Regions from separate parts of the Streptosporangium sp. NPDC020145 genome, predicted to be linked through region 2. Evidence: riboswitches for the same ligand, from Rfam matches in the RefSeq annotation. Region 2 holds a riboswitch; each other region holds the start of a gene.
The links. A riboswitch is a leader RNA that binds a small molecule or an ion and turns the genes downstream of it on or off. The one in region 2 is predicted to bind cobalamin.
Positions count from the first base shown of each region.

Region 1: it holds a riboswitch for cobalamin, as region 2 does, so the genes downstream of both, cobN (cobaltochelatase subunit CobN) here and ABZ463_RS19025 (CbtB domain-containing protein) in region 2, are expected to answer to the same signal.
Region 3: it holds a riboswitch for cobalamin, as region 2 does, so the genes downstream of both, ABZ463_RS14535 (ABC transporter substrate-binding protein) here and ABZ463_RS19025 (CbtB domain-containing protein) in region 2, are expected to answer to the same signal.

Region 1 is NZ_JBEXZT010000042.1:10,515-12,771, forward strand. Features, by position in the region: gene cobN (cobaltochelatase subunit CobN) at 1-912, opposite strand, end outside; cobalamin riboswitch at 1,029-1,232, opposite strand; gene cobG (precorrin-3B synthase) at 1,244-2,257, shown strand, end outside.
Region 2 is NZ_JBEXZT010000009.1:159,986-162,242, reverse strand. Features, by position in the region: gene ABZ463_RS19035 (histidine phosphatase family protein) at 1-133, opposite strand, end outside; gene ABZ463_RS19030 (CbtA family protein) at 130-870, opposite strand; gene ABZ463_RS19025 (CbtB domain-containing protein) at 887-1,081, opposite strand; cobalamin riboswitch at 1,046-1,245, opposite strand; gene dop (depupylase/deamidase Dop) at 1,324-2,257, opposite strand, start outside.
Region 3 is NZ_JBEXZT010000006.1:241,536-243,792, reverse strand. Features, by position in the region: gene ABZ463_RS14540 (iron ABC transporter permease) at 1-7, opposite strand, end outside; gene ABZ463_RS14535 (ABC transporter substrate-binding protein) at 157-1,143, opposite strand; cobalamin riboswitch at 1,336-1,462, opposite strand; gene alaS (alanine--tRNA ligase) at 1,601-2,257, shown strand, end outside.

The DNA.
Region 1 (2,257 bases), on a different contig from region 2:
CTCGAGGTCGGCGACGTAGACGGTCAGGCCGTCCCCGTCGATCTCCTTGAAGGAGAACGGCACCGTGATGATCCGCCCGTCGAACTCGGGGATCGCCACCTGGGTCGCCGCGTCGAGCGGGGAGAGGCCGTCGTCGTTGGCCTCCCAGGCGGCCCTGCCGCCGGTCAGGCACAGGCCCTGCAGGATCGGCACGTCGAGTTCGGCGAGCGCGCCGACGTCCCAGGCCTCGTCGTCGCCGCCCGCGGACGCGGTGGCCGGGCGGGTGCCGCCCGCGGCCAGCACGGTCACCACCAGGGCGTCGACCGTGCCCAGGGTGTCGAGCAGGCCCTGCTCGGCGCTGCGCAGGGAGGCGCAGTAGACGGGCAGCGCGCGGGCGCCCGCGTCCTCGATCGCGGCGCAGAGCGTCTCGACGAAGGCGGTGTTGCCCGCGACGTGGTGGGCGCGGTAGTAGAGCACGCCGACGACCGGGCCCTCCTCACGGCGCGCCCGGCGTTCGAGCACGCCCCAGGCGGGCGTCGGGGCGGGCGGGGCGAAGCCGTGGCCGGTCAGCAGCAGCGTGTCCGACAGGAAGCGGCCCAGTTCGGCGAGGTTGGCGGCCCCGCCGTGGGCGAGGTAGGCGTGCGCCTCGGCGCACACCCCGCCGGGCACGGTCGACAGTTCCATCAGCTCGGCGTCCGGCGCCTGCTCGCCGCCGAGCACGACGACGGGCAGCGGCCCGGCGAGCAGGGCGTCCAGGCCCTCCTCCCAGGCGCGGCGCCCGCCGAGCAGCCGTACGACGACCAGGTCGGCGCCCTCGACGAGGGGAGGCAGGTCCCCCGCGGTGAGCCTGGCGGGATTGCCGAGCCGGTAGTCCGCGCCGCTGGCGCGGGCGCTGAGCAGGTCGGTGTCGGAGGTGGAGAGCAGGAGGATCATTCGCCACGCTCCCCGGCGGGGAGCGGCGCGGCCGTGAACGGCGGTGCGGGCTTGCGGCTGGGGAACGGCGAACAGCGCACAGGGCTTTCCTCCCTCGGGGTCCTCGCCCCGGGTCGTCGTCGGCTACGACGGCTGGAGTCTCCTGGCTCCCGGATCGATGCTCCCCCCGGCCTTCCCGCCCGTTGCCGGACCGTGGCTGGATGGGGTTCGCTCCCCGGTTACAGTGGCGGGACCGCGCCGGATTCACACCGGCTTCCTCCCTTTTGCCGTCGCCAACGATGAGACTACGGCAGCGAGGTCCCCGCAAGAAACTGGAGTTACCATCCTCAGCGTGTCAAAAGGTCACTTCTCCGGACGATCTCATCCCGACGCGTGCCCGGGGGCGCTCCAGGTGCATTCCGCGGCCGACGGCGGCCTGGCGCGCGTCAGGGTGCCCGGAGGGCGCCTGACGGCCCCGCAGCTGCGCGAGCTGGCCTCGGCCGCCAAGACCTGCGGCAACGGCGTCGTCGAGCTGACCTCCCGGGCGAACGTCCAGGTGCGCGGACTGGGCGCCGGGGACGCCTTCGCGGCCCGCATGGCACAGGCGGGGCTGCTGCCCTCGGCCACCCACGAACGGGTCCGCAACGTCCTGGCCTCACCGCTGAGCGGCCTCGACGGCCGGGGGATTCTCGACGTGGGACCGCTGACCCGTGAGCTCGACCTGCGCCTGTGCGGCACGCCCGCGCTCGCCGGCCTGCCGGGGCGGTTCCTGTTCGCGCTCGACGACGGCCGGGGCGACGTGGCCTGGCTCGGGGCGGACGCCGCGATCCTGCCGACCGGCCCCGGCGAGGTGGCGTTGCTGCTGGCCGAGGCCGACAGCGGCCTGCGGATGCCACCGGGATCGGCGGTCGCCGCGCTGCTGACCGCCGCCGAGGCGTTCCTGACCGAGCCCGGGGTGCGGGAGGGCCGTGTGTGGCGGATCGGCGAACTGCCCGGCTGCGCGGAGCGCGTCGCCGCCCGGGTCGCGGCCACCCTGGAGACGACTTCCGCCCCCGTACGGCGGGACCCCGTCCCGGCGCCCTCCCACGGGCCCGTCGGGACCGTCGAACAGCCCTCAGGCCTGAACACGCTCGGCGTCACGGCGCCGCTGGGGCGGCTGACCTCCGCCCAGGCCGCCCTGCTGGCCGGCCTGGCCGTCGAGGAGGTACGGCTGACGCCGTGGCGCGGCGTCGTCCTGCCCGGCCTGTCCCCGGCCGCTCTCTCCGGGGTCGCCGGGCGGCTCGTCGCCGCCGGGCTGGTCCTCGACCCGGCCTCGCCGTGGACGGGCGTGACGGCCTGCGCGGGGCGGCCCGGCTGCGCGAAGTCA
Region 2 (2,257 bases):
GGGCCAGCGCCCGGGCGCGGCGCAGGCCGTTCCCGTCGAGCGGCTCGTCTCCGGGAAAGGCCGCCCGTGCCGTCGCCCGTGTCGAGGCGTGACAGACCAGCAGCAGGCGCGCGACCCCCGAGGGGGCCGTCACGCCGGGCTGCGCCTGCGCGCGGCGAAGGCGAACAGGGCTCCTACGCCCAGCCAGAACACCGCCTGTGTCCCGAGGGAGGCCAGGCGGAAGTCCCACAGGAGACCGGCGGGGAACCCCTCGGGCACCTCGTCGATCCCGGGCAGCAGGATCCAGGCCGCCGCGACCGGCACCAGCAGCGCCGCACCGCCCGCGAGCCAGCGCGGCCACGCCTCCTCGGAGGAGACGTAGCGGTGCGCGGCCGCCGCGGCGCCGACGGAGAGGATGCCGATGGCGACGGCGACCAGGTAGAGCACCGTGCGCTGGTTGATCGTCTCCGGGTCACCGACGGCCGGTGGGTTGGCGGGATATTTCACGAAAGGGATAAGGACGATCGCGACGAACGCCGCCGCCGCGAGGGAGACCGCCAGCAGCGGTTCCGATCTCGGGCCGACCCGGCCGCGCACCCCCGCGTACACGAGGGCGAACAGGCCCCCGAGAGCCAGGCCGTACAGGGCCAAGGCGAGGAAGAGGCCGAAGCGCTGGCCGTTCCTGCTGACCGGCGCCTCCTCCCCGTGGGAGTGGGCGGGCTCGGCCGCCTCGTGACTGTGGGCACCGGTGCCGGAGGAGGCCGCCGCGGCCTCCTCCAGCGCGATGGCCCGCTCGACGCGGGGTTCGCCCACGGTGTAGGCGAACACTCCGGCGAGCAGTCCTGCGAGAAGGCCGACGAGCATGCCTCTGACGATGAGTTTGGTGATCACGTGTGGCTCGGTGCGCTCAGTGGCAGGGAACACCGAGCAGGTGACGCCCGTCGTGCATGAGTTCGTGCAGGTAGTTACCGGCCTGCGAGATCGCGCCCTGGTCGAAGGCGACCAGGTAGGCGAGGAGCAGCAGCACCGGTACGGCGAGAAGCCAGCGGGTGAGCGAACCGAGCGGGATGGGCTTGACCGGCGGAGCAGAGATCTGGCTCACGGCCACCTCCTTCAGGGGATTGACGCGCCCCTTTTCGTAGGTCGGTGGCGGCCGAGTGACCTGGCTCCCCACCCTCTCGGGCCGGTTACAGTGGCGCGACCGCACCGGAATCTCACCGGATTTCCCTCGCACCGCCACAAAACACCCGGAATGTATACCGGTTCACAGCGTCCGTCAATCCATGCGATAGCGGACACAAAGCCATAAACCGTGCGGGCGGGAGCACCCGCCCGCACGGGAGGTCACTGATCGCCGGTGAGAGCGGTGACCAGGTCGGCGGCGGTGCGACAGCGGTCGAACAGCTCTCCGACATGGGCCTTCGTACCGCGCAGCGGCTCCATGGTCGGAACGCGCTGCAGGGACTCCCTGCCCGGGATGTCGAAGATGACCGAGTCCCAGGACGCGGCGGCGACCGACTCGCTGAACTGGCTCAGGCAACGACCCCTGAAGTAGGCCCGCGTGTCGCTCGGCGGCGCCTCGATGGCCCGCCGCACCTCGTCCTCGGTCACCAGGCGCTGCATCCTGCCCCGGGCGACCAGCCGGTTGTACAGGCCGCGCTCGGGGCGGATGTCGGAGTACTGCAGGTCCACCAGCTGCAGCCGCGGGTGGGACCAGGCCAGGCCGTCACGGGTACGGTAGCCCTCCAGCAGTTCGAGCTTGGCCACCCAGTCGAGCTCCCGCGACAGCTGCATCGGGTCCTCGGCCAGACGGGTCAGGACGGACTCCCAGCGGTCGAGGACGTCCTTGGTGATCTCGTCGACGCCGTTCCCGCTGCGCTCCTCGGCGTACTTGCGGGCCAGCTCCAGATACTCCATCTGCAGCTGCACCGCGGTGAGCCTGCGGCCGTCGCGCATCGCGATCTCGTACTTCAGCGTGGGGTCGTGGGAGACCGCGCGCAGCGCCTGGACCGGGTTGTCGACCGCGAGGTCACGGGTGAAGTAGCCGTCCTCGATCATGGCGAGGACCAGCGCGGTCGAGCCCAGCTTCAGGTAGGTCGAGATCTCCGACATGTTGGCGTCGCCGATGATGACGTGCAGCCTGCGGTACTTCTCCGGGTCGGCGTGCGGCTCGTCCCTGGTGTTGATGATCGGCCGCTTGAGCGTGGTCTCCAGGCCGACCTCGACCTCGAAGAAGTCGGCACGCTGACTGATCTGGAAGCCCTCGCCCCGGGAGTCC
Region 3 (2,257 bases), on a different contig from region 2:
CCCACACCTGTTCGGCGGGCAGGCTGATCGAACCGGCCGCGACCCCCGCCGTGACCGCCCCGCCGAGCAGCAGCGCGCACAGCGCGAGCGTCAGCGGGTACGGCAGGCCGGGGCGCCGGGTGACGGGCGTCGTCCGGGAGAGCCCGGTCAGGCCGCTCACTCGAACCGGTCGGGGTGGATCTGCCGGGCCAGCGACTCGACCGCCGACGGCGCCCGGACCCCGAGCACGACCGACGACAGCGGCAGCACCGCGAACCGCCTGTGCCTGATCGCCGGAACGTCGGCGAGCGCCGGGTTCGACAGCAGGAACCTCTTCTTGTCCTCGACCTTCTCCTCGCCGTAGTCGTAGACGACGATCCAGTCGGGCGCGCGCTCGGCGACCTGCTCGAACGACACGTCGGCCCACGTCTTGTCCACGTCGGTGAAGACGTTCCGCGCGCCCGCCAGCGTGATGATCTCGTCGCCGACGCCCTTGCCCCCGGCGGTGAAGGCGGTCTTGTCGCCGCTGTCGTAGACGAACAACCTGACCGGCTCGACGTCGGCGAGCCTCTCCCTCACCCGCGTCAGGGGCTCGTGCAGCCGGGTGATGAGCGCCTCGGCCCGTTCGCGCACGCCGAAGATCGTGGCGACGTTGCGGATCTCCCGGTCCATCAGGTCCATGTTCACCGGGCCTGACGGGCACTGCTCGACGTTGAGGTAGGTGTCGATCCCGGCCTTGCCCAGCGCGTCGCGGCCGCGGCCCTCCTTCTCGTCGAAGGCGCTGGAGAAACCGCCGTAGACGAAGTCGGGCTCCTCGGCCAGCAGCGCCTCGTAGGAGGGGTACTGCCTGGAGAGCACCTTCACCCCGTCGTAGGCGGCCTGGTACTCGGGCAGGACCTTGTCGTCGAGATATCCGGTGCCGGCCATCGACCCCTGCAGTCCCAGCGCCAGCATCACCTCGGTCGCGTGCTGGTTGAGCGAGACCGCCCGCCGCGGCGGGCGGTCGTAGGTCGTCCTGACGCCGCAGTCGTCGAGGGTGACCGGGAAGCCCGCGACGGCCCCGGCAGGGGCTTCAGCCGGGGCTCCGGAGGAGGCGCCGCAACCGGCCAGGAGCACGGCGCAGGACAGGGCGAGCAACAGGGACAGGGGACGTCTGACCGTCACGGACGGTTCCTCTCACGGGATCTGCACCATGGGACGGCCCTGCCGGAAGGTCACGGAACCGGCCAGGAGGTCGTCTCCGGGCACACGCCGGCGCGGAGGGCTCGTGCGGTCGTCGCCACGCGAGGTCATCCATCGGCCGACCCGCTCCTCTCCGGGGAGATCCGCCCCAGTTCGTCGAGGAGGCGACCGCGTGAGTCTCCTGGCTCTCGGGTCGATGCTCGCCCCCGTCTTCCCACCCCGCAGGGGGCGGTGACCTCGTGGGGGTCCGCTCGCCGATCACAGTGGCGGGACCGCGCCGGATTCGCACCGGCTTCCTCGTCCGCGCTCGCCTTCGCCGGTCATCATTGCACGAAGCCGTTGATGCGCTGAAGATGGCCTCCGGTTCCGGCGGCGGCTGTACGATGCCTTGTTGCAACAAATTTGCAATTGCAAAGTCTGGCGGTATTCGGGAGGGCAAGTGCGGACGGCGGAGGTCAAACGGCGGTTCCTTGAGCACTTCGCGGCGGCGGGGCACACCGTGGCCGCCAGCGCGCCGCTGCCCGCCGACGACCCGACGCTGCTGTTCGTCAACGCGGGCATGGTGCCGTTCAAGCCCTACCTCCTCGGGCAGCGGACACCGCCGTCCCCCCGGGCGGCCAGCGTGCAGAAGTGCATCCGCACCCTCGACATCGACGAGGTCGGCAAGACCACCAGGCACGGCACGTTCTTCCAGATGAGCGGCAACTTCTCCTTCGGTGACTACTTCAAGGAGGAGGCGATCAGGCTCGCCTGGGACCTGACGGTCAAGCCTCGGGCCGAGGGAGGCTACGGCCTCGACCCCGACCGGATCTGGGCCACCGTCTACCTGGACGACGACGAGGCCCACGCCCTGTGGCGGGACGTGATCGGCCTGCCGGAGGCCCGCATCGTACGGCGCGGCAAGGCCGACAACTTCTGGTCCATGGGCGTCCCCGGGCCGTGCGGGCCCTGCTCCGAGCTCTACTACGACCGTGGCCCGGCCTACGGGCGAGAGGGCGGGCCCGAGGTCGACGAGGACCGTTACCTCGAATTCTGGAACCTGGTCTTCATGCAGTACGAGAGGGGCGAGGGCGTCGGCAAGGAGGACTACCCGATC